DNA from 3 places in the Sodalis sp. RH20 genome. Region 3 is predicted to be linked to each of the others. Evidence: predicted binding sites of a transcription regulator. Region 3 holds the regulator's gene; each other region holds the start of a gene.

Region 1 (10,087 bases), 2.1 Mb from region 3:
GTACAGGATGTGATTGATTACCGCGAAACCCTGTTCAAGCCCACCGCGCTGGATATGCTGGTGGTGGGCAATATGACGCCGCAGCAGGCCACCGAACTGTCGGCACAGCTGAAGAAACAGATAGGTTGGACGGGCACGCAGTGGCGGCGCGCCGACAAAGTGCAGATTACCCGGCCGCAGCTGGCCGTGATGCAAAAACAGGGCGGCAGTTCTGATGCGGCGCTGTCCGCGGCGTATGTCCCCGCCGGCTATGACCGGATACAGGGCATGGCTAATAGCTATATGCTGGCGCAAATCGTGGAGTCCTGGTTCTACCAGCAGCTGCGCACCCAGGAACAGTTGGGATATGCGATTTTTATGGTGCCGGTATTTGTCGGCGACCAGGGCGGGATCGGTTTTGTGCTGCAAAGCGGCACCCGGCAGCCCGCATACCTTTACCAGCGCTACCAGGCGTTTTTCCCCGAGGCGGAACGGCGGCTGCGCGCTATGGCGCCCGCGGATTTCGAGCAGTATAAGCAAGGCATTATCAGCCAATTGCTACAGCAGCCGCAGACGCTGGCCGAAGAAGTGGGACAATATACCGATGACATCGAGCGCGATAACCTGTCTTTCGATACCCGTGCTAAAGTAGTGGCGGCGCTGCGGCAGATGACGCTCGCGCAGCTGGCTGATTTTTTCCATCAGGCGGTAATTGCGCCGACCGGGCTGGCGCTATTATCCCAGATTGGCGGCAGCGGCGACGGCCACGCTCCGGCGGAATATGCCGCGCCCGCGGGCTGGCAGCTTTATCCCAACGCCTCGGCGCTGCAAAGGACGTTACCCGTACTTGCTCATCAATAGAGGAAAACAGCATCCTTGACCGCGCAGATACTTAATCCGCTGACGTTGCCGTTGCAGGGCGCAAGCCTTATCGAGGCGTCGGCGGGTACCGGGAAAACCTACACGCTGGCGGCGCTTTATCTCCGCCTGCTGCTGGGGCTGGGCCAGCAGGCGGCTTATCAGCGCCCGCTCAGCGTGGAAGAAATCCTGGTGGTGACCTTTACCGAGGCGGCCACCGAGGAACTGCGGGGACGCATCCGGGAGAATATCCACCGCCTGCGGCTGGCCTGCGTGCGTGGTCCTGCCCTGAGTGAACCCGGCAAGGACGACCTGTTTCAGGAACTGCTGGCCCAGGTCGCCGATACGGAGCATGCCGCCCGTTTACTGCTGGCGGCCGAACGGCAGATGGATGAAGCGGCGATTTATACCATTCATGGCTTTTGCCAGCGCATGCTCGGCCAGAATACCGTTGAGTCGGGTATGTTGTTCCAGCAAACCCTGGTGGAAGACGAATCGGCGCTCAGACGCCAGGTCTGCGCCGACTTTTGGCGCCGCCATTGCTACCCGCTGCCTTACGCCATCGCCCAGGCCATACACCAGGAATGGGACGGTCCGGAAAAACTGTTGGCTGAATTGCTGCCTTATATGCAGGGCGAGGCGCCGGTGGTGCGCAATCCGCCGGATAAAACCGAGTCCATCCTGGCGCGGCATGAGCGCATTATCGCCCGCATCGACGCCCTTAAGCGGTCATGGCGCCAATCCGCCGGTTTGTTGCCGGCCCTGGTGGGCGACTCAGGCGTCGATAAGCGCTCATACAGCAGCAAGAACCTGCCTGTGTGGCTGGATAAAATGTCAGCCTGGGCCGCCGCGCCAACCGATGATTATGCGGTGCCAAAAGAGCTTGAACGCTTCCGCCAATCGGTACTGCGCGCCAAAACCATCAAGGGCAGCCCGCCCGAACATGCCCTGTTCGACGAAATCGACCGGTTTTTCCAGGAGGCGTTGACGCTGCGCGAGCTGATTTTTGTGCTGGCGCTGGATGAAATGCGCCTCGCGCTGCAACTCGAAAAGCGCCGGCGCGGTGAACTGGGCTTTGACGATCTGCTTAGCCGTTTTGACGAGGCGCTGCGGGGCGAGGGCGGTGACGCCCTGGCGCAGTCGGTGCGCGCGCGCTATCCGGTGGCGATGATTGACGAATTCCAGGATACCGACCCCCAGCAATACCGCATTTTCCGCCGCCTCTATGGCGGGCAGCCGGCCTGCGGCCTGGTATTGATTGGCGATCCCAAACAGGCGATTTATGCTTTTCGCGGCGCGGATATTTTTACCTATATGCGCGCCCGCAGCGAAGTTAGCGCCCACTATACTCTCGGCACCAACTGGCGCTCCTCGCCGCCCATGATCGGCGCGGTGAACCGCCTGTTCCAATCGCTCGCAAACCCCTTTATTTTTGCGCAAATTCCCTTTTTGCCGGTCGCCGCCGCCCCGGAAAACGACGCGCTATCGCTGATGGTCGACCAGGCGCCGCAGCCGGCGCTGCGGGTCTGGCTGCTGGCGGGGGACGGAACCGGTGTAAGTGAGTACCAACATTTAATGGCGCGCCAGTGCGCCGCCGCCATCAGCGACCTGCTGACCGCCGGCCGGGACGGGCGCGCCTGGCTTAACGGCCGCAAGGGACGCGAGGCGCTGCAGGCCTCGGACATGACGGTGCTGGTGCGTAACCGTAATGAAGCCTCCCTGGTGCGCGACGCGTTAAGCGCATTGTCGATCCCCGCGGTTTACCTGTCCAATCGTGACAGCGTTTATGAAACGCCGGAGGCGCGCGAGCTGCTGTGGTTGTTGCAGGCAATCCTGATCCCGGGCCAGGATAACGCCCTGCGCTGCGCCCTGGCCACCAGCCTGATGGGGCTAGACGCCCAGGATATCGATGCCGTCAACCACAACGGCCAGGCCTGGGACGCGCTGGTGGATGAGTTCGCCGGGTATCGCCAGCTGTGGCGGCAACGCGGTGTGCTGCCGATGCTGCGCCAGGTGATGATTGCCCATCAGATAGCGGAGAACCTACTGGCCAGCGTTAATGGCGAACGCAGGCTGACCGATCTGCTGCATCTGGCCGAACTGCTGCAGGAAGCCTCGGCGCAGCTGGATAACGAACACGCGCTGGTGCGCTGGCTGGCGTTGCAGATTGAACAGCCCAACACCCAGGCCGATAACCAGCAGCTGAGGCTGGAAAGCGACCGCCATCTGGTGAAGATCACCACGGTGCATAAGTCCAAGGGATTGGAATTTCCCCTGGTATTCCTGCCGTTTGTCGCCGATTTCCGGCTGCAAAAGCGCCCCTTGTTCCATGACCGCAGTGATTTCCAGGCCTGGCTGGATCTGGCGGCCTCCGAGGAGAGCCTCGCGCTCGCGGAGGAAGAGCGGTTGGCGGAAGACCTGCGCCTGCTGTACGTGGCGCTGACCCGTTCCATTTATCAATGTTGCATCGGTATCGCGCCGCTGTTTCGCGGCACCCGTGCCAAAAACGGCGATACCGATGTGCATCAAAGCGCGTTGGGCTACCTGATACAGCAGGGCGAGCCCGGCGGCGGCGCCGTCCTGCGGGCGCGGCTTGAGCAACTGTGCGCAGCGGATATCGCCCTGGACGTGATTACCCAGCCGCAGGGGCACCCCTGGCAACCGGCCGTGACGGCGCGGCATAGCCTCGCCGCCCGGCGCTTTCAGCCGCGCGCGCAGGACAATTGGCGCGTCACCAGCTATTCCGGCCTGCAACAGCACGGCGGCGGACCGGGGCTGATGGAACTGCTGCCCCGGCTGGACGTCGACGCGGTGGGCGAACGCCGTCAGGACGCCGAACCCGAGCTGTCGCCCCATACCTTTGCGCGCGGCGCCTCCCCCGGCACCTTCCTGCACGCCCTGTTTGAATCGCTCGATTTTACCCGGCCGCTTGATGAGGATTGGCTCAGTGGGCAACTGGCGCAAAACGGCATCAGCGACATTTGGCGACCGGTTATCGGGCAGTGGATGGACCGGGTATTAAACGCGCCGCTCGGCGCCTCCGGCATTACGCTCTCCCGACTGGCGCCGGGGCGGAAACAGGCGGAGCTGCAGTTCTATCTGCCGATCGACGCCACGGTGACCGCCGGCGCGCTGGATATGCTGTGCAAACGCTACGATCCGTTGTCCGCGCGCTGCCCGCCGCTGGATTTTCCCCAGGTGCGGGGAATGCTGAAGGGGTTTATCGACCTGGTATTTTGCTGGCAGGACCGTTATTACCTGCTGGACTACAAATCCAACTGGCTGGGCGAAGACGATGCCGCCTATACGCCCGAGGCGATGGCGCAGGCCATGGCGGAGCATCGCTACGATCTGCAATACCAGCTTTATACCCTGGCGTTGCACCGTTACCTGCGCCATCGCCTGGCGGATTATGATTATCGCCGCCATTTTGGCGGAGTCTTTTATCTGTTCCTGCGCGGCGTCGCGGCCGATAATCCCGGCAACGGCATATTTTACTGCCGCCCTGAACCGGCCCTGATTGACGGGCTGGATACATTATTCAGCCAGGGCGCGGCGGTCACCAGCGAGGATAAGGCGATTTAATGGACGTTGTGATCGAGCAGGCGCAATTACTGCGGCTTTGGCGGCCGCTGGATATCCAGTTTGCCCGCATGCTGGCGAGCGCGGATGAGCCGGCCCTGCTGCTGGCTTGCGCTTGCCTGAGCGCCGACGCCGGCGCCGGACATGTTTGCCTGCCGTTGACGCTATTGCAGCCCGGCGGCCTGTTCAACGGCCGGCATCCGCAGCTGGCCGAGCATGCCTGGCGCCTTGCCGGCAAGCCCTCGCCGGACGAGTGGCCGCGTTTGCTGAACGCGTCGCCGGCGGTCAGCGACGGTTCCAGGCCCACCCCCCTGGTATTAGATCAGGGCCGGTTGTATTTGCAGCGCATGTGGCAAAATGAACGGCGGGTCGCGCATTTTTTTAACGCCATCCGGCCCATGCCCGCTGGGGATGAAGCGCTTATCAGGCGGGTGCTGGACCGGTTTTTCCCGGCCGGCGCCGATGCGGTGGACTGGCAAAAAGTGGCGGCGGCGGTGGCTATCACCCATCCGGTGGCGCTGATTTCCGGCGGCCCGGGCACCGGTAAAACCTCGACGGTGGCGAAAATGCTGGCCGCCATGGTGGTGCTGGGCGGCGATGCCCGTCTGCGTATCCAGCTGGCGGCGCCCACCGGGAAAGCGGCGGCGCGCCTGAGCGAGTCCCTTGGCGCGGCGCTGGCGGCGCTCGGCCTTGACGAACGGCAGCGGCGGCTGTTCCCCGCGGAAGCCGTGACGCTGCACCGGCTGCTGGGCGCGCAGCCCAACAGCCAGCGCATGCGTTACCATCAGGATAATCCGCTGCATGTGGATATCCTGATTGTCGACGAAGCCTCGATGGTCGATCTGCCGATGATGGCCAGCCTGATCGCCGCGCTGCCGCCGCAGGCGCGGGTGGTTTTTTTAGGCGATCGTTGCCAACTGGCGTCGGTGGAAGCGGGGGCGGTGCTGGGCGACATCTGCTTTCTGGCGGAGAACGGCTATAGTCCCGGGCGTAATGCGCAGCTGCGGCGGCTTACCGGCTGCGAGGTGCCGGCGGGCACGCCCGTGGCGGGACACCAGACGGGGGACAGCCTGTGCCTGCTGCGTAAAAGCTACCGCTTTGACGCGGGATCCGGCATCGGCCGTCTGGCCAATACCGTTAACAACGGCGATGGCCGGGGGGCGCTGGCGTTGCTGAAAGCCGGGCGTGATGAGGACGTGGCCTACGCGCCGGTGCGCGACGGCGAAGACTATCTGCGCCTGCTCGACGGGTGCGTGGCGGGCTATCGTGATTACCTGCGGCTGGTGCGGGACGGCGCCGGGGCAGGCGCGGTGTTAGCGGCATTTGACCGCTACCGCCTGCTGTGCGCGCTGCGCGAAGGGCCTTTCGGCGTCGCCGGCCTTAACGCGCGGATTGAACAGGCGCTGGCCCAGGCGGGGTTGATTAAGCGCCAGGCGGATGCCGCCGGCAGGGGGTATGCGGGACGGCCGCTGATGATCACCCGCAATGCGCCGTCCCTTGGACTGTATAACGGCGATATCGGTATTATGCTGCCGGATGCGCAGTCTGCGCTGCGGGTCTGCTTCCCGCTGCCTGACGGCACCATCAAGGCGGTGCCGCTAAGCCGTCTGCCCGATCATGAAACCGCTTTTGCCATGACGGTGCATAAATCCCAGGGGTCGGAGTTTATCCATACGGCGCTGGTGCTGCCCAACCAGTTTCTGCCGGTGCTAACCCGCGAGCTGGTCTATACGGCCATTACCCGCGCCCGCGAGCGGCTGTCGGTCTATGCCAACGACGAGGTGATAAGCCAGGCCATCGCCACGCCGACCGAGCGGCGCAGCGGCCTGCGGGAATTGCTGTTAAAGGGGTAGGCCGCCGGCAGGCTTGCCGGCGCACGCGGTAGCCGGCGGGCGTCCCGGGAATGCTCGCCGGCGCAGCCCGGTTACTGGCCGGTGAGGTCCGCCACCAGGATTTTTGAACGGCGATGGTAGTTATACAGCGCCTGCTTCTGCTGCGGCAGCACTTCCACTTCCGCCGGGGTAAAACCGCGCTCCTGGAACCAGTGAATGCTGCGCGTCGTCAGTACAAACAGCTTTTTCAGCCCCATCTGGCGCGCCTGCTGCGTAATGCGCTGCAACAGCATTTCGCCGCGCGACGAACTGCGGTAATCGGGATGCACGGCCACGCAGGCCATCTCCCCCAGCTGTTCTTCCGGAAAGGGGTAAAGGGCGGCGCAGGCAATGGTCAGGTTGTCCCGTTCGATAATAGTGAATTTATCGATTTCCATTTCCAGCTGTTCGCGGGACCGGCGCACCAGGATGCCCTGCTGCTCCAGCGGGCGTATCAATTCCAGGATGCCGCCGATATCGTTAATGGTCGCGCGCCGCACCTGTTCCGCGCTTTCCATCACGATCTGGGTGCCGATGCCTTCGCGGGAGAACAGTTCCTGCACCAGCGCGCCGTCATCCTGATAGCTGATCAGATGGCAACGGCGCACGCCGCTGCGGCAGGCTTTCACCGCGCCGCGCAAAAAGCGCACCGTGCCGGAATGGTAATCGCCTTTTTTTTCCAGCGCGTCGATACGCAGCTGGGCCTCATTGGGAAACAGTTCGGATATTATCTCGCCCTTATCGTCACACACCCCTTGCGAAGAACAAAAGCCGATAATCTTTTCCGCTTTCAGTTTGATAGCCAGCTGGGTGGCCACTTCTTCCGAGGTCAGGTTAAAGCTCTCGCCGGTTACCGACACCGCCACCGGGCCGAGCAGCACGATAGCGCCGCTGTCCAGCTGGCGATGTATCGCCTCGTCGTCGATACGGCGGATGCGGCCGCTGTGGCAGTAGTCCACCCCGTCGTCCACCCCGAGCGGCTGGGCAATGATAAAATTGCCGCTGACCACATTAATATGCGCCCCCTGCAGCGGCGTATTGTTCAGGCTCATGGACAGCCGCGCGGTAATATCCAGCTGCAGCAGGCCGGCCGCCTGCTTGACCAGTTCAAGGGTCGGCGCGTCGGTGACGCGGGTGTGCTTGTGGTAAATAGGTTCCAGGTGGTGCACCGACAGATTGGCGTCGATTTGCGGCCGTGCGCCGTAGACCAGCACCAGGCGGATGCCCAGGCTGTGAAGGAGGCCGATATCATTAACGATGTTGGCGAAGTTTTCATGTTCGATGGCTTCGCCGCCTAACATGACGACAAACGTCTTGCCCCGATGGGCATTGATATAGGGAACTGAGTGACGAAAGCCTTGGACCAGTTCAGTACTACGTTCCTTCACGGCAAATCCTCTGTGAATGATTATTCTGATTTTGTGTATTTTTATTCTATAAATAGGGTATTGGCAAGCAGCATTTTTCCCCATTCTTGTTTGTAAAGAATCGAAAATAAACCCCGAAGCACTAAGCATAGAGCCTTTTAAGGATGACAGATACCGGCGGATTCGCTAAAGTTTTTGCCATTCGAAAAAATGACTGCTTTTTCATTATATTAGCTTTTATCCTGGGGCGATATGCCGGATTCACATCATAATAAGGGGCGCAGGCGGCTGCTGCAGGCAACCGCCGCCACCTGGCTGTTAACGCTCAGTCGCATCGGAATGGCGGCGCCGCTGGTGGTGGCCGTGCGCATCTGGCCCGCGGCCAGTTATACCCGCATTACGCTTGAATCCCAGTCCCCCTTGCGCTATCGCCAGTTTGTCCTTGGCAATCCCGACCGGCTGGTGGTGGATATCCAGGATGCCCAGCTTAATTCGGTGCTGAAGGGCGCCGGTCAATTGGTCAGGGAAGAGGACCCCTACATCAGCCGGATACGGGCCGGCCAGTTTGACGATCGCACCGCCAGGATGGTGATCGAACTGAAGCAGCCGGTCCAGGCGCGCTTCCTGGCCCTGCCGCCGGTGGCCGGGTTCAAACATCGTCTCATCATGGATCTCTATCCCCGGGCCGGCAGCCGTTCCGCGCTGCAGGACGATCCGCTGCTGGCGCTGCTGGAGGACTACAATCAGGGCGATCTGGCGCGCAGCCTGCCGCCCGAATCCCAGGCGCCGCGCGCCGGCAAAGCCGGGCGCGACCGGCCGGTTGTCATCATGCTCGACCCCGGCCATGGCGGTGAGGATCCTGGCGCCATCGGCAAGTTCCGCACCCGCGAAAAGGATGTGGTGCTCAAGATTGCCCGCCACCTGCGCGCCTTGATTGACCGCGAGTCCAATATGAAAGTCTATATGACGCGCAATGAGGATGTCTTTATTCCGCTGAAGGTCAGGGTGGCGAAAGCGCGCAAACAGCGCGCGGATCTGTTCGTCTCTATTCATGCCGACGCGTTTACCAACCGCGCGGCACGCGGCGCGTCGGTGTTCGCGCTGTCCACCAAAGGGGCCACCAGCGCCGCCGCGCGTTTCCTGGCGCAAACCCAGAACGCCGCGGACGATATCGGCGGGGTAGGCAAAAGCGGCGACCGCTATCTGGATCATACCCTGTTTGATTTGGTGCAGACCGCCACCATCAACGACAGCCTGAAATTCGGCAAGGCGGTGTTGCATCATCTGGGGACAATCGCGCACCTGCATAAACGCAGCGTGGATCAGGCAGGTTTTGCGGTGCTCAAGGCGCCCGATATTCCCTCCATCCTGGTGGAGACCGCGTTTATCAGCAATGTGGAAGAGGAGCGGCGCCTGCGCACCACGCATTTCCAGCAGCAGGTGGCGCACGCCATCCTGGCGGGCATCAAGGCGTATTTTGCGGCGGGTGGGGTGATCTCGGGCCGGTGAGGCGGCGCGTTTTGCGTAATGCAGACAACAAAAAACCCACCTTAGAGTGGGTTAAGCGCTTTAGCCTGTCATTTTTCAAGAAGTGGTTGCGGGGGCCGGATTTGAACCGACGACCTTCGGGTTATGAGCCCGACGAGCTACCAGGCTGCTCCACCCCGCGTCCGATATACTACATCTGTGAGCAGTCAGATGCTTGCTTCTTTTACTCTTTTTTTTAATTCTTTTCTTAACGTATGACTTTTACTGCTTAATTGGTTGCGGGGGCCGGATTTGAACCGACGACCTTCGGGTTATGAGCCCGACGAGCTACCAGGCTGCTCCACCCCGCGTCCGTGGAAGCGCACTATACTCCGGACAGCCTTTGATGCAACCCCTTTTTGCGATTAATCGCCTGCTATAATGATTTTTGTTTAAAGAGGCGCTTTTTTGCCTGTTTTATAAGCAAAACAGACGGTTGTTTTTGCAATAATGCATTTATCTATTGAACCGCCTTTGCTATCGTTCGCCGTTGATACATAGGCAAATGGAACCGGCATGAGAACGTTATGAACAAACAATGGGCACACTATCTTTTCATTGGCCTGATTTTCGCCATTCTGGCCGGCTGTTCGTCGCGCCCCACCGATCGTGGACAACAGTATAAAGATGGTCTTCTTACCCAGCCGTTCGGGCTGGTCAATGAACCCAATGCCAAGGGGCGACCGGTTAATGCCAAGGACTACGCCGATCAGGTGGCTGAAACGCAATACGCCGCCGCGGGCCTGTATAGCCGCAACAGCGCCAATTTCGACGCCGTCAAGCGCTGGGCCATGGCGGGCGCGGATACCCGCCAGCTCAGCCAGTTCGGCGTCAAGGCCTACCAGATGGAAGGGGTGGATAATTACGGCAATGTACAGTTCACCGGCTATTACACGCCGGTGA
Region 2 (10,087 bases), 520 kb from region 3:
GGTTTCCCGAACCAGATATCTAATGATGATCACGCTTATTTCGCCTGTGAAAACTTGTCTTTTTGCAGGAAAATCGATAATTTCTTCGCTAATGCACTATTAATGCGTATCAATTAGTCACCTTTATCGCCAGATAGAGTATAACAACATTAAGCGTTCGGCTGTGCTATGAGAACGCACTGATTATTGCCGGAATAACGTCCTTTGCGTCGTTCAGATTAACACATAAGAGTTAATGCAAAGGCGGGGGATACGATAGGGAATGAAATATTTTATCCCGGTTGGCCGTCTTTGTCTTTAAGATTCAGGAGAGTGCATGGAGTTCAGTGTAAAAAGCGGTAGCCCGGAAAAACAACGCAGTGCCTGTATTGTCGTCGGCGTCTTCGAACCGCGCCGTCTGTCGCCGATTGCCGAACAGCTCGACAAAATCAGCGATGGTTATATCAGTGCCTTACTGCGCCGCGGCGAACTGGAAGGGAAGGTGGGCCAGACATTGCTGCTGCACCATGTTCCCAATGTGCTTTCCGAGCGTATCCTGCTTATCGGATGCGGCAAGGAACGCGAGCTGGATGAGCGCCAGTACAAGCAGGTGATCCAGAAAACCATTAATACGCTGAATGACACCGGATCAATGGAAGCCGTCTGCTTTTTGACCGAACTGCATGTCAAGGGGCGTAACACCTACTGGAAAGTGCGCCAGGCGGTGGAAACCTCCAAAGAGTCGCTTTATACCTTCGACCAGCTGAAAAGCAATAAGGCCGAACCGCGCCGGCCGCTGCGTAAGATGGTGTTTAACGTGCCCACCCGCCGCGAGCTTACCGGCGGCGAGCGCGCCATCCAGCATGGACTGGCCATCGCCTCCGGCATCAAGGCCGCGAAGGACCTGGGCAATATGCCGCCCAATATCTGCAATCCGGCCTACCTGGCATCCCAGGCGCGCCAGCTGGCGGATAAGTACGGCAAGACCACCACCACCCGCGTTATCGGCGAGCAGCAGATGAAAGAGCTGGGCATGAACGCCTATCTGGCGGTCGGCCAGGGCTCGCAAAACGAATCCCTGATGTCGGTTATCGAATATAAGGGCAATCCGGATCCGGAAGCGCGTCCGATCGTGCTGGTGGGCAAAGGCTTGACCTTTGATGCCGGCGGCATCTCCATCAAGCCCGCCGACAGCATGGACGAGATGAAATACGATATGTGCGGCGCCGCCACCGTGTACGGCGTGATGCGCATGGCGCTGGAGCTGAGCCTGCCGCTGAACCTGGTGGGCGTGCTGGCGGGATGCGAAAATATGGTCGACGGGCGATCCTTCCGTCCCGGCGATGTGTTGACCACCCTGTCCGGCCAGACGGTGGAAGTGCTGAACACCGACGCCGAGGGGCGGCTGGTGCTGTGCGACGCGCTGACCTATGTCGAGCGTTTCGACCCCGAACTGGTGATTGACGTCGCCACCCTGACCGGCGCCTGCGTTATCGCCCTGGGCCATCACTTGACCGGGCTGATGTCCAACCATAATCCGCTGGCCCACGAGCTTATCGCCGCCGCCGAGCAGTCGGGCGACCGCGCCTGGCGCCTGCCGCTGGGAGATGAGTTCCAGGAGCAGCTGGAGTCCAATTTCGCCGATATGGCCAATATCGGCGGGCGGCCGGGCGGCGCCATTACCGCCGGCTGCTTCCTGTCCCGTTTCGCCCGCAAATACAGCTGGGCGCATCTGGATATCGCAGGCACCGCCTGGCGTTCTGGCAAGGCCAAGGGCGCCACCGGGCGTCCGGTCTCCATGCTGGCGCAGTTTCTGCTCAATCGCTCCGGTCTCAACGGTGACGAGTAGGCCTAAAAAAGGTAAACTTGTCCGGGCGGCCCAGGCCGCCCGTTATTTTTCCGTTCTCCCCCTCAGGCTTGACTAAAACGGTACATGAAAAACGCAACCTTTTATCTTCTCGACCGGCAGGATCTCCAGGAAGGGCTTAGCCCCATGGAGCGGCTGGCCTGCGATCTGGCGGCGCTCCACTGGCGCGCCGGTAAAAGGGTGCTGATAGCCTGTGACGACGAGGAGCAGGCACTGAGGCTGGACGAAGCCCTATGGCAGCGGGACCCGGCCGCCTTTGTTCCCCATAACCTGGCGGGCGAGGGGCCGCGCTATGGCGCGCCGGTGGAGCTGTGCTGGCCCAAGCGCCGCGGCAATGCGCCGCGCGAGCTGCTGATAAGCCTGCTGCCGCAGTGCGCGGATTTTGCCTCCGCTTTCCATGAAGTGATAGACTTCGTCCCGGACGAAGACGCATTAAAACAGTTGGCGCGCGACCGGTATAAAGCCTATCGCAGCGTCGGCTTCCAATTGACCACGGCCACGCCGCCAACGCAGTGAAATACGACGCATAATGGAAAAGACATATAACCCGCACGATATCGAGCAGCCGCTGTACGAGCACTGGGAAAAACAGGGCTATTTCAAGCCGCATAACGATACCAGCAAAGAAAGCTTCTGCATCATGATCCCGCCGCCGAACGTGACCGGCAGCCTGCATATGGGTCATGCCTTTCAGCAGACCATTATGGACATTATCGTGCGTTACCAGCGCATGCAGGGTAAAAACACCCTGTGGCAGGTGGGGACCGATCACGCGGGCATCGCCACGCAGATGGTGGTGGAGCGTAAAATCGCCGCCGAAGAGGGCAAGACCCGCCACGATTACGGCCGCGACGCCTTTATCGAAAAAATCTGGCAGTGGAAGGCGGAATCCGGCGGCACCATTACCCGCCAGATGCGCCGCCTGGGCGCCTCGGTGGATTGGGAGCGCGAGCGCTTTACCATGGACGCCGGGCTGTCCGAGGCGGTGAAGGAAGTGTTCGTCCAGCTGTTCAAGCAGGATTTGATTTACCGCGGCAAACGCCTGGTGAACTGGGATCCCAAGCTGCGCACCGCCATTTCCGATCTGGAGGTGGAAAACCGCGAATCACAGGGATCCATGTGGCACCTGCGCTACCCGCTGGCCGACGGCGCCAGGACCGCGGACGGCCGGGACTACCTGGTGGTGGCCACCACCCGTCCGGAAACCATGCTGGGCGATACCGGCGTGGCGGTGAACCCCGCGGACCCGCGCTATAAAGACCTGATCGGCAAATTCGTCCTGTTGCCGCTGGTCGGCCGCCGCATCCCCATCCTCGGCGACGAGCATGCCGATATGACCAAGGGCACCGGCTGCGTGAAGATCACCCCGGCCCATGACTTTAACGACTATGAGGTCGGCAAGCGCCACGGCCTGCCGATGATCAATATCCTGACCCTGGACGGCGATATCCGCGAACAGGCGGAAGTGTTCGACACCCTGGGCGAGGCCAGCGACGCCTGGAGCGGCGAGATCCCGGCCGAATTCCGCTCCCTTGAGCGTTTTGCCGCCCGCAAGGCGGTGGTCGCCGCCTTCGACGCCCTGGGCCTGCTTGATGAAATCAAACCCCATGCCCTGACCGTGCCTTACGGCGATCGCGGCGGCGTGGTGATTGAACCCATGCTGACCGATCAGTGGTATGTGCGTACCGCGCCGCTGGCCAAGGTGGCCATCGAGGCGGTGGAAAACGACGCTATCCGGTTCGTGCCGAAGCAGTATGAAAATATGTATTTCAGCTGGATGCGCGATATTCAGGACTGGTGTATTTCCCGCCAGCTGTGGTGGGGACATCGCATCCCGGCCTGGTACGACGCCGCCGGCAAGGTCTATGTCGGACGCGACGAGGCCGAGGTGCGCCGCGAAAACGGCCTTGACGCCTCGGTGGCGCTGCGCCAGGACGAGGACGTGCTGGATACCTGGTTCTCCTCCGGCCTATGGACCTTCTCCACCCTGGGCTGGCCGGAGCCGACCGAGGCGCTGAAGACCTTCCACCCCACCAGCGTGCTGGTGAGCGGGTTTGATATTATCTTCTTCTGGATCGCCCGCATGATCATGCTGACCATGCATTTCGTCAAGGATGAACAGGGGCGTGCGCAGGTGCCGTTCAAGACCGTGTATATGACCGGCCTTATCCGCGACGACGAAGGCCAGAAGATGTCGAAATCCAAAGGCAACGTTATCGACCCGCTGGACATGGTGGACGGCATCTCGCTGCCGGCGCTTATCGAAAAGCGCACCGGCAATATGATGCAGCCGCAGCTGGCGGACAAAATCCGCAAGCGCACCGAAAAGCAGTTCCCCAACGGCATCGAGCCGCACGGCACAGACGCGCTGCGCTTTACCCTGGCGGCGCTGGCGTCCACCGGGCGCGATATCAACTGGGATATGAAGCGCCTGGAAGGCTATCGCAACTTTTGTAATAAGCTGTGGAACGCCAGCCGCTTTGTGCTGATGAACACCGAGGACCAGGATTGCGGCCAGCATGGCGGCGAGATGAGCCTGTCGCTGGCGGACCGCTGGATCCTGGCGGAATTCAACCGTACGGTAAAAGCCTATCGCGACGCGCTTGACGGCTACCGCTTCGATATGGCGGCCAATATCCTCTATGACTTTACCTGGAACCAGTTCTGCGACTGGTATCTTGAGCTGACCAAACCGGTCATGACCGGCGGCGCCGAGGCCGAATTGCGCGGCACCCGCCATACCCTGGTGGAGGTGCTGGAAGGCCTGCTGCGCCTGGCGCATCCCATAGTGCCGTTTATTACCGAAACCATCTGGCAGCGGGTGAAAGTGCTCAAGGGCATTACCGACGATACGCTGATGCTGCAAGCCTTCCCGCAGTTTGACGCCACGCTTGACGATACGCAGGCGCTGGCGGACGTGGAATGGATTAAACAGCTGGTTATCGCCGTGCGCACCATTCGCAGCGAGATGAATATCGCCCCCGGCAAACCGCTGGATGTCCTGGTGCGCGGCGCCACGGCGCTGACCCGCCGGCGGATTGCGGATAACAAGAGCTTTATCCAGACGCTGGCGCGGCTGCAGAGCCTGGATATCCTGGCGGACGGCGAGAAAGGCCCGGTCTCCATCGTCAAGCTGGTGGAGGAAGGCGAACTGCTGATCCCGATGGCGGGCATTATCGACAAAGCCCTGGAGCTGGACCGGCTGGCCAACGAAGTGCTGAAAATCGATACCGAGATCGGGCGCATCGAGAGCAAGCTGTCCAACGAAGGTTTTGTCGCCCGCGCGCCGGAAGCGGTGGTGGCGAAAGAGCGGGAAAAACTGGCGGGTTATGCCGACGCCAAGGCCAAGCTGCTGGAGCAGCAGGCGACCATCGCCAATTTATAGCTGACAACGAAAGCGTCACCCGCGGGCGTTTGCCGGTCAGGCCATGCCCGCGGGCATGAGGGCGAGCGTAAATCGTCCCTGGCGACATAGACGCGCGCTTATGGCTCACACGGAGGTGAGCCATAAGCGCGTGCCAACGTCCGCGCCGTCGTGCAAAGACGTGGGCGCTCGCTCGGTTCCCGGCCCGGCACACCCGCTTTCAGCGCGTGTGGAGGTTTGCCGGCAATCGACAAAAGTTTAACCGCCGTTTAATTTATTTGCATCCGCCGCCCGCGCGATGCTATTACTCATAACAATAAATCCAGAACGCTTAGTGTCTTTTTTCTTTTTTGGGTAATGACGATGTCCACAGCTACTTCAGTCAATATTCTGGTGCGCCCCATTACGCCGGAAGATAACCATGCCATTGCCGACGTCATTCGCCAGGTATCGGCCGAGTTCGGCCTGACGGCGGATAAAGGCTATACCGTCTCCGACCCGAACCTGGATAATCTGTACCAGCTCTACAGCCAGCCGCGCAGCGCGTACTGGGTGATTGAGTTTGAAGGCAGGATTGCCGGCGGCGGCGGCATTGCCCCGCTGGCCGGCGCGGATGTGGGGATATGTGAACTGCAGAAGATGTATTTTTTATCGGTCCTGCGCGGGCGCGGCCTGGCCCATGAGCTGGCGCTTAAGGCGCTGGACTTTGCCCGCGGGCAGGGGTTTACCCACTGTTACCTGGAAACCACCGCCACCCTGACCCGGGCCATAGCGCTGTATGAACGGCTGGGGTTTGGGCATATCGCCGGGCCGATGGGCCACACCGGACATGTGGATTGCGAAGTCACGATGCTTAAGCCTTTGATCTGACGGCGCGTATGGCCTTAGTGGCGGGTGCCGTTGTCGTCCTGATCCAGAAGGCCGCGCGCCGGCGGGGCCGAGCCGTCAATCCCCTCTTCGCCGTCCTCATCCGCTTCGTCGTCTTCGTCGTCTTCGCCGTCTTCAAAATACGTGCCCCAGCCGTCATAGTTGACGCCCAGGCGCTCGGCCAGGGTAAACAGCTGTTCGACCTGGGTGTCGATAAGTTCCGCGTTCAGCGCGATTTCGCTGACGGCGTCGCAGCACATCAGCACGGAGCCGTCTTCCACTTCCAGCTCTTCGGCATCGGTGACTTCATAACCCAGCTTGAAGGCTTCGACCGCGGCTTTTTCCAGCGTATCGAAATTCTCGGCGGACAGATGGTGTTCGATGGTGTAAAGCGCTTCCGGATCGCTGCCATCTTCCAGCAGCTCTTCGATTATCAAACGCGTTTCGTCACGCTGCTCTTCCAGAAATTGATGTGCCATGCCCTCAATCCTCAATGCGTCGGTCGGCCTGTTAGGAACCTATTTTCCCACAGCCGGGGGTAAGGCTCCAGCTTAAACATGAAAGAATTGATATCAACACTTGAAATTGAATATTCATACATATAAAGTGAATTTAAATTCAATTTACAATTGATTAAGACCGGAGAACGCCGCATATGAGCCAGTTCTATCACCGTCATTTCCTGAAGTTATTGGATTTCACGCCCGCCGAGATCCATGAATTACTGGCCCTGGCCGCCAGCCTGAAGCGGGAAAAACAGTCCGGGCGGGAAACGCCGCGCCTGGCGGGTAAAAATATCGCGCTCATCTTCGAAAAAGACTCGACCCGCACCCGCTGCTCTTTCGAAGTCGCCGCATTCGATCAGGGCGCGCGCGTCACCTATCTCGGCCCGAGCGGCAGCCAGATCGGACATAAGGAATCCATTAAGGATACCGCCCGGGTCCTGGGCCGGCTTTACGACGGCATTCAATACCGCGGCTATGGCCAGGAGATCGTCGAGACACTGGCGCGCCATGCCGGCGTGCCGGTGTGGAACGGGTTAACCACCGAGTTCCACCCTACCCAGTTACTGGCCGATCTGCTGACCATGCAGGAACACCTGCCGCAGAAAACCTTCGCGCAGATGGCGTTCGCCTACGTGGGGGACGCCCGCAACAATATGGGCAACAGCATGCTGGAAGCGGCGGCGCTGACCGGCCTGGATTTACGCCTGGTCGCCCCCAGCGCCTGTTGGCCGGATAAGCGGCTGGTGGCCCATTGCCGCGAACTGGCGCAACAGCGCGGCGGCAATATTACCCTGACCGAGGATATCGCGGCGGGCGTGCGCGAGGTGGATTTTATCTACACCGACGTTTGGGTTTCCATGGGCGAGGAGAAAGCCCTGTGGGGAGAGCGTATCGCCCTGCTGCGTCCCTACCAGGTCAATATGGCGATGCTCCGGCTGACCGGCAACCCAGAGGTGAAATTTCTGCACTGCCTGCCCGCGTTCCATGACGACCAGACCGGCGTAGGCAAACAAATGGCCGAACAATATGGCCTGGCCGGCGGCATGGAAGTGACCGACGAGGTGTTTGAATCGGCGCACAGCCTGGTATTCGATCAGGCGGAGAACCGGTTGCACACCATCAAAGCGGTGATGGTGGCAACGCTCGCGCGGGAATAAGCCGGCGTACTATCTGTTCAGCGAACCAGGGCGGTGTCGATTTTCACCACCGCTTTGCGCACATGGGCCGGCGCGCCGACCGCGCACAGCGGTTTATGCACTTCGCCGGGGTAATACACCACAAAGTCGCCCGCCTGCATCACAAACTGTTTTTCCTGCTCGCCCGCGGCCAGGAAGGCAATATCCTTATCCGCCAGCCAGTCGGTATCGGTCTTGCCCGCCGGCAGGTTGCTGAAGGTCATGCCTTCCACGCCGTCCAGCACGATCTGGATATCGAGATATTTAGCGTGGAACTCGGCGCGGCGCTTTTCCAGCAGATCGGTGCTGTCGTTGGAGATCAGCACAAATACCCGGTCGCCGTCGATATCATGCTTACCCAGCGGCGTCTCGCTGGTAATGTGTTGTTTGACATAGTCGATGGCGTCACGCAGCTTGGCGGGCAGATAAGGCACGAGATCGAGATGATGGATATTACCGGTGATCATAATTTTTCCTTAAAATGAAATATCGTTTCATTATAAATCAGATTGCGCGCGAAAAAAGAGAGTTATTTAACACTTATTTTGATTAGCAAGCCAATCGTTTGCTTATTCATAAATATCGGCGTCTTGGCCCTTGAAGTGTGCCGGCACGCGCGTATAATTCCGGGCAATTTGCCGGGAGGATCAATGAACAGCTGCGTGATTTTTGCTGCCTATGACTGCCGCCGCCTGCCCGCAGGCGGCCAGCTGCCGTTGCTGCTCCCGTTGCCCGTTTTTATCTATCCGTATCAGGCCCCTCGTTGAGGGGCTTTTTTTTGCGCGCTATCCCGGACCGCGATCTACACTTGCGCAAGGCCGGCGTCAACGACACCCGTAAGGAGGACATACATGGCTAACCCCCTTTATCAAAAACACATCATTTCCATTAATGACCTGAACCGCGAGGAGCTGGAGCTGGTACTGCGCACCGCAGCCGGCCTGAAAGCCCGTCCGCAACCGGAGCTGTTGAAACATAAAGTGGTGGCCAGCTGTTTTTTTGAAGCCTCCACCCGTACCAGGCTGTCGTTTGAAACCGCCATCCACCGCCTGGGCGCCTCGGTGGTCGGGTTCTCCGACGCCGGCAATACCTCCCTGGGCAAAAAGGGCGAAACCCTGGCGGACACTATTTCGGTTATCAGCACCTACGTCGACGCCATCGTCATGCGCCATCCGCAGGAAGGGGCCGCCCGGCTCGCCACCGAATTTTCCGGCGGCGTGCCCATCCTCAACGCCGGCGACGGCGCCAACCAGCACCCGACCCAGACCCTGCTTGACCTGTTTACCATTCAGGAAACCCAGGGACGGCTGAATAACCTTAACGTGGCCCTGGTGGGCGACCTGAAGTACGGCCGCACCGTCCACTCCCTGGCCCAGGCGCTGGCCAAGTTCGACGGCAATCACTTTTTCCTGATCGCGCCGGAAGCGCTGGCGATGCCCGCCTATATCCTGAATATGCTGGCGGATAAAGGCATCGGGTACAGCGTGCATGCCACCATCGAGGAAGTGATGCCGCAGTTGGATATCCTGTATATGACCCGGGTGCAGAAAGAACGGCTGGATCCGTCGGAATACGCCAACGTCAAGGCCCAGTTTGTGCTGCGCGCCGTGGATCTGCTGAAGGCGCGCGCGAATCTCAAGGTGCTGCATCCGCTGCCCAGGGTGGATGAAATTGCCCACGAGGTGGACGCCACGCCCTACGCGTATTATTTCCAGCAGGCCGGCAACGGCATTTTCGCGCGCCAGGCGTTATTGTCCCTGGTGTTAAACGATCAACTGGCAGGCTAAGGGGAAAGAGAATGACTCAGGATAATAAACTGCAGGTCGAGGCAATCAAGCGCGGCACGGTGATCGACCATATCCCGGCGCAGGTGGGTTTTAAGCTGCTGACCCTGTTTAAGCTGACCGCCACCGATCAGCGCATCACCATCGGGTTGAACCTGCCGTCGAACCAGTTGGGGAAAAAAGATCTGATCAAGATCGAGAACGTGTTCCTTACCGAACAGCAGGCGAACCAGCTGGCGATGTACGCCCCCCACGCCACCGTGAATCGTATCGATAACTATGAAGTGGTGCGCAAGCTGACCCTGACGCTGCCGGATCGCATCGACGGCGTGCTGACCTGCCCCAACAGCAACTGCATCAGCCGCAGCGAGCCGGTGGCCTCGGGTTTTACGGTCAAAAGCCGCGACAACCAGGTGCACCTGAAATGCAAATATTGTGAAAAAGAGTTCGAGCATCAGGCGGTTATCCAGAACGCCTGAGCTGGGCACGCGCCGGTTTAGTCTTTATAATGGCCGGCAATGCTTTTTGATTCGCCTATCAACCCC
Region 3 (10,087 bases):
AGTACATCATCAAATCCGTTTATATCAGTCGGCCGCAGCGGTAGAATGAGCCGCAGTTCGTGTTAAAAAATGGAAAAATTATGCGCATACACATTCTCGGGATCTGCGGCACATTTATGGGTGGGCTGGCGATGCTGGCGCGCGCGTTGGGGCATGAAGTGACCGGGTCCGATGATAACGTCTATCCCCCGATGAGCACGCTGCTGCAGGATCAGGGCATTGTGCTGATCAAGGGTTACGATCCGGCGCAGCTGACGCCCGAGCCGGAACTGGTCATTATCGGTAATGCGATGAGCCGCGGCAATCCCTGTGTGGAAGCGGTACTGGAGCGGGGTATTCCTTACATGTCCGGCCCGCAGTGGCTGCACGATCGCGTGCTGCAGCAGCGTTGGGTGATAGCGGTGGCCGGCACCCATGGCAAAACCACCACCGCCGGCATGGTAACCTGGATCCTGGAGGAGTGCGGCTATCAGCCGGGGTTCGTGATAGGCGGCGTGCCGGGGAATTTTACCGTTTCCGCACGTTTAGGCGACGGCGCGTTTTTCGTGGTGGAAGCGGATGAATACGATTGTGCGTTTTTTGATAAGCGTTCCAAATTTGTCCATTATTGCCCGCGCACCCTGATTCTTAATAACCTTGAGTTCGATCATGCGGATATTTTTGACGATCTGAAAGCCATCCAAAAACAGTTCCACCATCTGGTCAGGCTGGTGCCCGGCAAAGGGAAAATCATCCTGCCCGATAACGACCCGCATCTGAAGCAGGTGATGGCGATGGGCTGCTGGAGCGAGCAGGAATATGTCGGTGAGGAAGGCAGCTGGCGGGCGAAAAAAAGCGCGGCGGACGCCAGCCGGTTCCAGGTCTTCCTGCAAGGCGAGCTGATGGGCGACGTGCAGTGGGATCTGGTGGGCGAGCACAATATGCATAATGGCCTGATGGCGATTGCCGCCGCCCGTCACGTGGGGGTGCAGCCGGCCGATGCCTGCCGGGCGTTGGGATCCTTTATCAATGCCCGCCGTCGTCTTGAGCTTAAAGGGACTGCCAACGGCGTGAAACTCTATGATGATTTCGCTCACCATCCCACGGCAATCCTGGCGACCCTAGCCGCGTTGCGCAGTAAAGTTGGCGGTACCGCGCGTATTCTGGCGGTGCTGGAACCGCGCTCCAACACCATGAAAATGGGCTTGAATAAAAATGAGCTGGCGCCTTCGCTGGGCCGCGCCGACGAGGTATTTTTATTCCAGCCCCAGCATATTCCCTGGCAGGTGAGCGAGGTGGCGGAGGCGTGCGTACAGCCGGCGCATTGGAGCGCCGATGTCGATACGCTGGTGGAAATGATTGTCAAGACGTCGCAACCGGGCGATTACATTCTGGTGATGAGCAACGGCGGCTTCGGCGGCATTCATGAAAAACTGCTGGCGCAGTTAAACCTGAAAGCCGGCCTGGCGGTGTAGGCGCCGTGCGCAAGCCAAAAAAAACCCCCGCAAGCGGGGGAAAAGGTTCGCCGGATAGGACGACGAGAGGGAATCGGCTGTCCGCGTCTTGGGTTATTACTGGACACAGGAATAACTGAGGGCGACGACGGCATAACCGCTTTGACTTCTGGAGTAAACTCTTTCTGCACTGCGTTATTGATTATTGTTTCAAGCCTTGACGAACCCGCCGGCTTTCAGCAATTCAGCCCAGGGCGCGGCGGCAAGTCGCTGCCGGTGCCCTCCATCCATGCGCTTATTTATACAACTCGGCCGTGGCGTGCCAGGTATCATTTTCACGGGCTTCCGTGATGTGGTATGCCGTTGCGCCTTTGGCTTGAGCAGCTTGATTCAGCGCCTGATGGATGTCGGAAGGCGCACCCGCGATCCCGCCTACGCTTACGGTGCCGAACGAATGCAAGCCGCTGGCCTGATCCTGCGAGATTGATTCTGCGGCGAAGGCGCCGAAAGATAAGGCTGACATTACGGTCATCAGTGATACTGCGGTTTTAATTTTCATGTTTTATACCTCTACTATTCTTTTGACTGACGTTCTTCATGCTGTTCTTTATTGCTGACAACAGGATGTAAAACGTGATGTTCATCACGAAACAAAGTATACACTAGTAACGGCAGGTATTAGTAGTTTGCTCATAATTTATTATGAAACTTTATTTCTGTACTTTCGCATGATATAAGAAAAAGCTATTAAAAGTGGTTGAATAATATACAATTAATGTTAAATAATTGTAATTTCAATCAGATAGCGGTTTTTAGCCAAACGTGCTGTCTGGCCGGCTTCCGGCGGTGGAAACCGCCGCGGTGAAACCCTAGAGAGAATATTAGCGGGGCTTAGGGCCACAAAGGCAGCATCATTTGTGGCGTGATGACGCTTTTGCAGCGGCATAAAAGAGATGAAAAGCACGAATGTTAGGCGCTGGCGTTATAAAGCGCCCGATCGTCGGCTTAGAGTTCCTGTTCAAACAGAATAAGGATGGCTTCGTAAAGCTGCTTTACGCTAAAACCCTTGGCGGGGGTGGTAAAGATCGTATCGTCCCCGGCTATGGTGCCCAGGATGCCTTCGGATTTACCCAGGGAATCCAGCAGCCGCGCGATAAGCTGGGCGGCGCCGGGACTGGTATGGATAACGATAACCGCGTCGTTGTGATCGACATCCAGCACCAGGTTTTTCAGCGGACTGCTGGTGGTGGGCACGCCCAGTTCCGCCGGCAGGCAATAGACCATTTCCATCTTCGCGTTGCGGGTCCTTACCGCGCCGAATTTAGTCAGCATCCTTGATACCTTGGACTGGTTAATATTTTCAAATCCCTGTTCTTGCAATGCAAAAACGATTTCACCTTGGGAGCTGAATTTCTCTTCCTTAAGCAAGGCCTTAAAAGCTTTCACCAGTTCTTCTTGTTTAAAGTGGTTGCGCATATTTTCCCAAACCAGTAGCCAGTATTGTACGACGAATTATGCATAAATTTGCATTTTTATGCAATAACAATGCGCAGCCACCGCCAGGATGGCCAAATTAAGTCGGCAAAACAATCAGCTTAGCAATATCTATTCAAACCGACCATGACCGGGCTCCCATATTTCATGGCCGTTAAAAGTAAAGAGAATGTTATTAATTTGATGTTGTTTTAACCATTGCTGTCGGTGTAGTGTGGACGCTAACCACGGGTATTGAACGGCGGCGACAGGCATTATCCGGTGAGGTCATCCGGCATGGGAATTCGGGCGGCTAATAGGGATAAAAAAGGGAAGTTAATGCGTCAATTCTCAAATTTGCGATCGCTGATTTGTTTTTACCCGTTTATGTCTCTATGATCATAACCAGATGATTTGACGGCATTTAATTTTTCCTATAATAATAAGGAGATTAGAATGAAAGTCGCAGTTCTCGGCGCAGCGGGTGGCATAGGCCAGGCCCTTGCCCTGTTGCTCAAAACCCAGCTCCCTCCAGGTTCAGAACTCTCTCTTTATGACATCGCCCCCGTAACGCCCGGCGTGGCGGTCGATCTCAGCCATATTCCCACCGCGGTCAAGATTAAGGGCTTTAGCGGCGAGGACGCAACCCCCGCCTTGGCAGGGGCGGACATCGTTCTTATTTCCGCCGGCGTGGCGCGTAAGCCCGGCATGGATCGCGCCGATCTGTTTAACGTCAATGCGGGCATTGTACGCAACCTGATCAACCAGGTGGCGAAAGCCTGTCCCACGGCGTTAATCGGCATTATCACCAATCCCGTCAATACCACCGTGGCGATTGCCGCTGAAGCGCTGAAGAAAGCCGGGGTGTATGACAAACGCAAGCTTTTCGGCGTCACTACCCTGGATATCATCCGTTCCAATACTTTTGTCGCCGAGCTGAAAGGCTTGCGGCCCGAGGACGTGGAAGTGCGTGTGATTGGCGGCCATTCCGGCGTCACTATCCTGCCTTTATTGTCACAGGTGAAAGGCGTGAGCTTCAGCGAGCAGGAAATCGCCGATCTCACCCGCCGTATCCAGAATGCCGGCACCGAGGTCGTGGAAGCGAAAGCCGGCGGCGGTTCGGCCACGTTATCAATGGGCCAGGCGGCGGCGCGGTTCGGCTTGTCGTTGGTGCGCGCCATGCAGGGTGAAGCCGGCGTGGTGGAATGCGCGTACGTTGAAGGGGACGGCGAATTTACCCGTTTCTTTGCCCAACCGCTGTTGTTGGGCAGACAAGGGCTGGAAGAACGTCAATCCATCGGTACCTTGAGCGCGTTCGAACAGCAGGCGCTGGAACAGATGAAGGATGTGCTGAAGAAAGATATCGAACTGGGCGAAAAATTCATCAATCAGTAGCCTGTACGCCGCGACCCGGAACCCTGGGCCGCGGCTGTTAGCGATCGCCATCGCACGTGCCGGCGGTGGGACGCGCCGGTCATCTGCCGGCCTCCGACCCTTTCCCCTTCATTTGGTCCCTTCTTCATCAGGTTAAACGTATTTTACCCCAGCTTATGTGGACATGTTTTTCATCATTTACCAGCATGTCTTATCGGCGATTTCTGCAATTAAAAATGCGTTTTTCCTGCCGCCAGGTTAATTGCCTTACTTAATTATTCTATTGATAAATAGTGTTTATTTTCAGTTTATGGGATAAAAACCAACCACGATCTCATTTTTACATCCGTTGTAGCGCTTACTGCTTTTTTTGTGTTGTAATTGACGTAACGGCAAGCCGTAATGGCTAAACTGCAAAAGCGAACCTATAACGGAACCGTGCCTGGGTAAGACCGCTGCGTTAAAAGGGTTTTACAGGTATTGCGGAATGGAGATAACGAGAGTTATTACCAGACAAGGAGGGAAACGATGGCACTAAAAAAGGAATGGATAGCCACGCATGAACTGATAGGCGTCGGTGGGTTGCCTAAAACGCGCCAAGGGCTGAACCGGCGGGCGCGCGAAGAAGGCTGGCATAAAAGGCGACGCGAAGGGGCACGCGGCAAGGCTGTGGAATATGCATGGCAAAGCCTGCCCGACACGGTAAAAAAAACGCTGTCGCTCCGTTCCGGTACTGCTGAATATAAGGTCTCGCAGCAGGAACCTTCTTCCACCTGGCTGGAAATTCACCGACAGCTCTCCTGCGCGGAACGCGACTTCGTGGTGTCGTTTATTTTAAGGGAGGGCGTTTTAAACCTGTTAAAACGCCTGGATTATCCCGATGAATCCCTGGCGGGACTCGATCGGGAGTAGGAGGGTAAGACCGGCGCGCCCGGGGGCGTATTCCGGCCTGGTTTACTGTCAGCGGGAGCGTATCAGGCTTTTTCTGTCAACCAACTGATTCGTCTTCGGATCAATGTAACGGCTGGGCCAGATTTCCAGTGGGTGTATGCCCAAGGCATTCCCTATAAGCCATTCGCCTTTCGGCCATGGGCGGGTCATGGCGTTCGCCAGGGTTGACGAACTCAAGCCTGCATCCCGAGAGACGGCCGCAAGCGTGGTGCCGCGTTTACGTAACGCTGCAATGATATCGGCGGAGTGCCAATCTTTTATCCTTTCACACATATTCAATCCCTTGCTGCTCACTGAGGGTAGGTAAATGCACTAATTAGCATAAGTAAGTAACCCGTAGTTGATTTCACTATGCCACCGGAAAATTTATAGCACATTTTTTCCTAAAGTTTTTCCACCATTTTCTCAATGATGTCAAATTTTGCTATGGACGTCCCTTTTTGGAATGCAAAAGATATGAAAAAAGCCTGGTTTAAGACCTGTGAACTCATTGGTGTAGCCAAGCTTCCGGGTACCCGGCAAGGCATTACCGCGCGGGCACGGCGGGAAAACTGGATCCGCCGTCCGGTCGTGGGCGTGCAGGGAAAAGGCCTGGAATTCGCCATTGAGAGTTTACCAGCCGAAGTGCAACAAGAGCTCACCAGCCGGCAAATGCAGGAAACGCCCGTTGCCGAATACCTGATCAATCCCGCGCGCAAGGCGCCGGAAAAAGACCCTCTCGGGGCCTGGATGGCTATATATCAGCAATTTCAACCGGAGGAACGGGATGAGGTCATCAGCCTGGTGTTGCGCGAGGGGATTACGGGGTTTCTGACGCGCCTGGGCATGACGCCCAAGCGCTGATAATCACCGGGAACGGATTTGCCGGCGGGTTTCCCGCTATCGGCCGCCGGTTTCCTAAAATTGCCGTTGCACCGCCAGGTGCGCCAGGCTTTCCAGCGCCTGGCGAAAAGGGGTCGGCTCCAGGCAGGCGAGGCAGGTGATGGCGTTATCCGCTTCCGCTTCCGCACGCTGCCGGGTGTACTCGAGGGAACCGCACTGATGCATGGTTTCCAGTACCGCGTCGAGCAGGTGGCGGCCGTTGCCCTGGATAATGGCCTCGCGGATCATCGCCGCCTGCCGCGCGTCCCCGTGGCGCATGGCATGCAGCAGCGGCAGGGTGGGCTTGCCTTCATTCAGGTCGTCGCCGGTGTTTTTGCCCAGGGTCTTGCCGTCGGCGCCGTAATCCAGCAGATCATCGATTAGCTGGAAGGCGGTGCCCAGGTAACGGCCGTAATCCCGCAGGGCGTTTTCCTGCTCGGGGGTGGCGCCGGCCAAAATGGCGGAAGATTGCGCCGCCGCCTCGAACAGGCGGGCCGTCTTGCTGTAAATCACCCGCATGTAGCTCTCGATGCTGATATCGGGATCGTTGCAGTTCATTAACTGTAATACTTCGCCTTCGGCAATGACGTTAACCGCCTCCGACATCAGCGCCAGGACCCGCAGCGATTCCAGGCCGGTCATCATCTGGAAGGCGCGCGTGTAGATAAAATCCCCCACCAGGACGCTGGCGGCATTGCCGAACGCCGCGTTGGCCGTGGCCTTGCCCCGGCGCATATCGGATTCGTCAACCACGTCGTCATGCAATAAGGTGGCGGTATGGATAAATTCAATCAGCGCCGCCACGGTCACATGCTTTTTGCCGTCGTAATGCAAGGCCCTGGCCGCCAGCACGGCTATCATCGGGCGGATGCGCTTGCCCCCGCCGCTGATGATGTAGTGGCCAAGCTGATTGATAAGCGCGACTTCGGAGTTCAACTGCTCGAGGATAATCGCGTTGACGTCCGCCATATCATGTGCGGTAAGTTCTGTAATTTGATCAAGGTTCATTATTGTCTTTAGGCTTTATTTTAACCGTTAGATAGTAACGCTGCTCATGGGGCCAGATGGTAGAAACTGTGTTACTGATTGTACTTGAAAAATGCCAGAGATAAATGCCGGTGAAGAAACTGCGCTTTTTTCGTCTCCTGTATGTATTCTGCACTTGTCATAGGGCGCTTTTTTGCGTAGAATTCGCGCCCTATTGTGAATATTTATAGCGCACTGTGGACGAATCTAAGTTGAGTGCGCGGAAAGCGGAGTTTTTTATGTACGCGGTTTTCCAAAGTGGTGGTAAACAACACCGGGTCAGCGAAGGTCAGACTGTTCGCCTTGAAAAGCTGGACATCGCAACGGGTGAAACCGTTGAATTCGACCAGGTGATGATGATTGCCAACGGTGATGACATTCAGATCGGCGTTCCTTTCGTCAATGGCGGAAAGATTCAAGCTGAAGTAGTTGCCCATGGTCGTGGCGATAAAGTGACGATTGTTAAATTTCGTCGCCGTAAGCACTATCGTAAGCAACAAGGCCATCGTCAGTGGTTCACTGACGTGAAAATTACCGGTATCGGCGCCTAACAGGGGAGCACACTCATGGCACACAAAAAGGCTGGCGGCTCGACTCGTAACGGTCGCGACTCAGAAAGTAAACGCCTGGGCGTCAAACGCTTCGGCGGCGAAGCTGTTTTAGCAGGCAGCATCATCGTTCGCCAGCGTGGAACTAAATTCCACCCCGGCACCAACGTTGGTTGCGGTAAAGACCACACTCTGTTTGCTTTGGCTACTGGTAAAATCCAGTTCGAAGTTAAAGGACCGAAAAACCGCAAGTTTGTCAGCATCGTAGCAGCTGAATAAATTTTCCGTTTTTTGCTGGCCGCGGCTCCGATAGCCCGGCCCAGGCAACACGTCCCGATAACAGAGCAAAGCCCCGCAATTCTTGCGGGGCTTTTTACTTTTCTTTCCGGCCACGTTTCGCGTTAAACACTCATGAAGACAAATCAGCAGGCGGGACAGCAGGCAGGGGTGGGCATCATGCTGGCGCTCACCACCGCAATGTGCTGGGGGGCGTTGCCCATCGCCATGAAACAGGTGCTCACCGACATGGAGCCGTATACCGTGGTCTGGTACCGTTTCATCATGGCGGGTATCGGTCTGGCCGTCATCCTGGCGCCGCGTCGCCAACTGCCGTCATTAACGCTGTTTTTGCGCTGGCGCTGGCTGATGATGCTGGTTATCGCCACCGCGGGCTTGCTGGGCAACTTTATTTTCTTCAGTTCGTCGCTGCAATACCTTAGCCCGACCGCGTCGCAGGTCATCGGCCAGCTTTCGCCGGTGGGCATGATGTTCGCCAGCGTGCTGATCCTTAAGGAACGCATGCGCGGCACCCAGATTATCGGGGCGTTGATGCTGATAAGCGGCCTGGTGATGTTTTTTAATACCAGCCTGCTGGAGATCTTTACCCGGCTGACCGACTACACCCTGGGGGTGATCCTGGGGGTTTGCGCGGCGACGGTCTGGGTCTGTTACGGCGTGGCGCAAAAGGTTCTGCTGCGCCGGCTGGCCTCGCAACAGATCCTGTTTTTACTGTATGTTTTGTGTACAATAGCCTTATCCGTCGTGGCCAAGCCCGCGGCGGTGATGCACCTAAGCTTGTGGCAGGTTGCCTGCCTGGTATTTTGCGGTGCCAATACATTGGTTGGTTACGGCGCGCTGGCGGAAGCCATGGCGCGCTGGCAGGCGGCGCAGGTCAGCGCTATCGTCACGCTGACGCCCCTGTTCACCTTACTTTTTTCGGATTTGCTGTCACTGGCCTGGCCGGATTATTTCGCTGCTCCGGCGCTGAATATTGTCGGTTATCTGGGCGCGTTTGTCGTGGTGGCGGGTGCGATGTTTTCTGCGGCGGGCCATCGGCTCCTGCCCGTGCGGGCCAACACAGGACCGGTGCTGCCCATTAAGCCGCCCGGCAAATGAATTACGGAGAGTTTCCATGAAGTTTGTAGATGAGGCCGCCATCGTGGTGGTCGCGGGCGACGGCGGCAACGGTTGCGTCAGTTTCCGGCGGGAAAAATATATTCCTAACGGCGGTCCTGACGGCGGCGACGGCGGGGACGGCGGCGATGTCTATCTGCTGGCGGACCGGAACCTGAACACCCTGATCGATTATCGCTTCGAGAAATCCTTCCGCGCTGAACGCGGTCAAAACGGCCAAAGCCGGGACTGCACCGGCAAACGCGGCAAGGACATTACCATCAAAGTCCCGGTGGGCACCCGTATCCTCGACCAGGGCACCGGTGAAACCATGGCCGACATGACCCGCCATGAGCAACGCGTCATGGTGGCGAAAGGCGGTTTCCACGGCTTGGGCAACGCGCGCTTTAAATCTTCCATTAACCGCGCCCCGCGCCAGAAAACCGACGGCACCAAGGGCGAAAACCGCGAACTGCAGCTCGAGCTGCTGCTGCTGGCCGATGTCGGCATGCTCGGTCTGCCCAATGCCGGCAAATCGACGTTTATCCGCGCGGTGTCCGCCGCCAAACCCAAGGTGGCCGATTATCCCTTCACCACCCTGGTGCCGAGCCTTGGCGTGGTGCGCATGGATAATGAGCAGAGCTTTGTGGTCGCCGATATCCCCGGCCTGATTGAGGGCGCGTCCGAAGGCGCCGGCCTGGGCATTCGTTTCCTGAAACACCTTGAGCGCTGCCGGGTGCTGCTGCACCTGATCGATCTCGCCCCCATCGATGAATCGGATCCCATCGAAAACGCCCGGATCATCGTCAAGGAGCTTGAGCGCTACAGTGAAAAGCTGGCCGCCAAGCCGCGCTGGTTGGTATTTAATAAGATCGACCTGCTCGACCCCGAAGAAGCGGATCGCCGGGCCAAGGCCATAGCCGCGGCGCTCGGCTGGCAGGAACAGTTTTATATTATTTCCGCCGCCAGCCAGCAGGGCGTTAAAGCGCTGTGCTGGGACGTGATGGCCTTCATTAACAGCCATCCCCA

The links. Region 3 encodes ArgR, which controls arginine synthesis, uptake and breakdown. Its sites were predicted from a motif close to ANTGAATAAAAATACANT; they were not measured.
Region 1: the regulator ArgR is predicted to act here: its motif matches at 7,711-7,728, upstream of argA (amino-acid N-acetyltransferase).
Region 2: the regulator ArgR is predicted to act here: its motif matches at 6,683-6,700, upstream of argF (ornithine carbamoyltransferase).

The regions. Positions count from the first base shown of each region.
Region 1 is NZ_CP178733.1:5,896,454-5,906,540, forward strand. Features, by position in the region: gene ptrA (pitrilysin) at 1-840, shown strand, start outside; gene recB (exodeoxyribonuclease V subunit beta) at 856-4,422, shown strand; gene recD (exodeoxyribonuclease V subunit alpha) at 4,422-6,272, shown strand; gene argA (amino-acid N-acetyltransferase) at 6,344-7,678, opposite strand; gene amiC (N-acetylmuramoyl-L-alanine amidase AmiC) at 7,910-9,166, shown strand; tRNA gene ACL2XM_RS26975 (tRNA-Met) at 9,250-9,326, opposite strand; tRNA gene ACL2XM_RS26980 (tRNA-Met) at 9,419-9,495, opposite strand; gene mltA (murein transglycosylase A) at 9,712-10,087, shown strand, end outside.
Region 2 is NZ_CP178733.1:4,333,548-4,343,634, forward strand. Features, by position in the region: gene lptF (LPS export ABC transporter permease LptF) at 1-33, opposite strand, end outside; gene pepA (leucyl aminopeptidase) at 317-1,828, shown strand; gene ACL2XM_RS19820 (DNA polymerase III subunit chi) at 1,913-2,362, shown strand; gene ACL2XM_RS19825 (valine--tRNA ligase) at 2,376-5,231, shown strand; gene ACL2XM_RS19830 (GNAT family N-acetyltransferase) at 5,574-6,080, shown strand; gene rraB (ribonuclease E inhibitor RraB) at 6,095-6,556, opposite strand; gene argF (ornithine carbamoyltransferase) at 6,733-7,740, shown strand; gene ACL2XM_RS19845 (YhcH/YjgK/YiaL family protein) at 7,758-8,225, opposite strand; gene pyrB (aspartate carbamoyltransferase) at 8,610-9,545, shown strand; gene pyrI (aspartate carbamoyltransferase regulatory subunit) at 9,557-10,021, shown strand.
Region 3 is NZ_CP178733.1:3,818,119-3,828,205, reverse strand. Features, by position in the region: gene mpl (UDP-N-acetylmuramate:L-alanyl-gamma-D-glutamyl-meso-diaminopimelate ligase) at 81-1,454, shown strand; gene yhcN (peroxide/acid stress response protein YhcN) at 1,729-1,992, opposite strand; gene argR (transcriptional regulator ArgR) at 2,439-2,909, opposite strand; gene mdh (malate dehydrogenase) at 3,363-4,301, shown strand; gene ACL2XM_RS17610 (DNA-binding protein) at 4,809-5,192, shown strand; gene ACL2XM_RS17605 (helix-turn-helix domain-containing protein) at 5,241-5,504, opposite strand; gene ACL2XM_RS17600 (DNA-binding protein) at 5,688-6,074, shown strand; gene ispB (octaprenyl diphosphate synthase) at 6,129-7,100, opposite strand; gene rplU (50S ribosomal protein L21) at 7,358-7,669, shown strand; gene rpmA (50S ribosomal protein L27) at 7,685-7,945, shown strand; gene ACL2XM_RS17580 (DMT family transporter) at 8,078-9,061, shown strand; gene cgtA (Obg family GTPase CgtA) at 9,078-10,087, shown strand, end outside.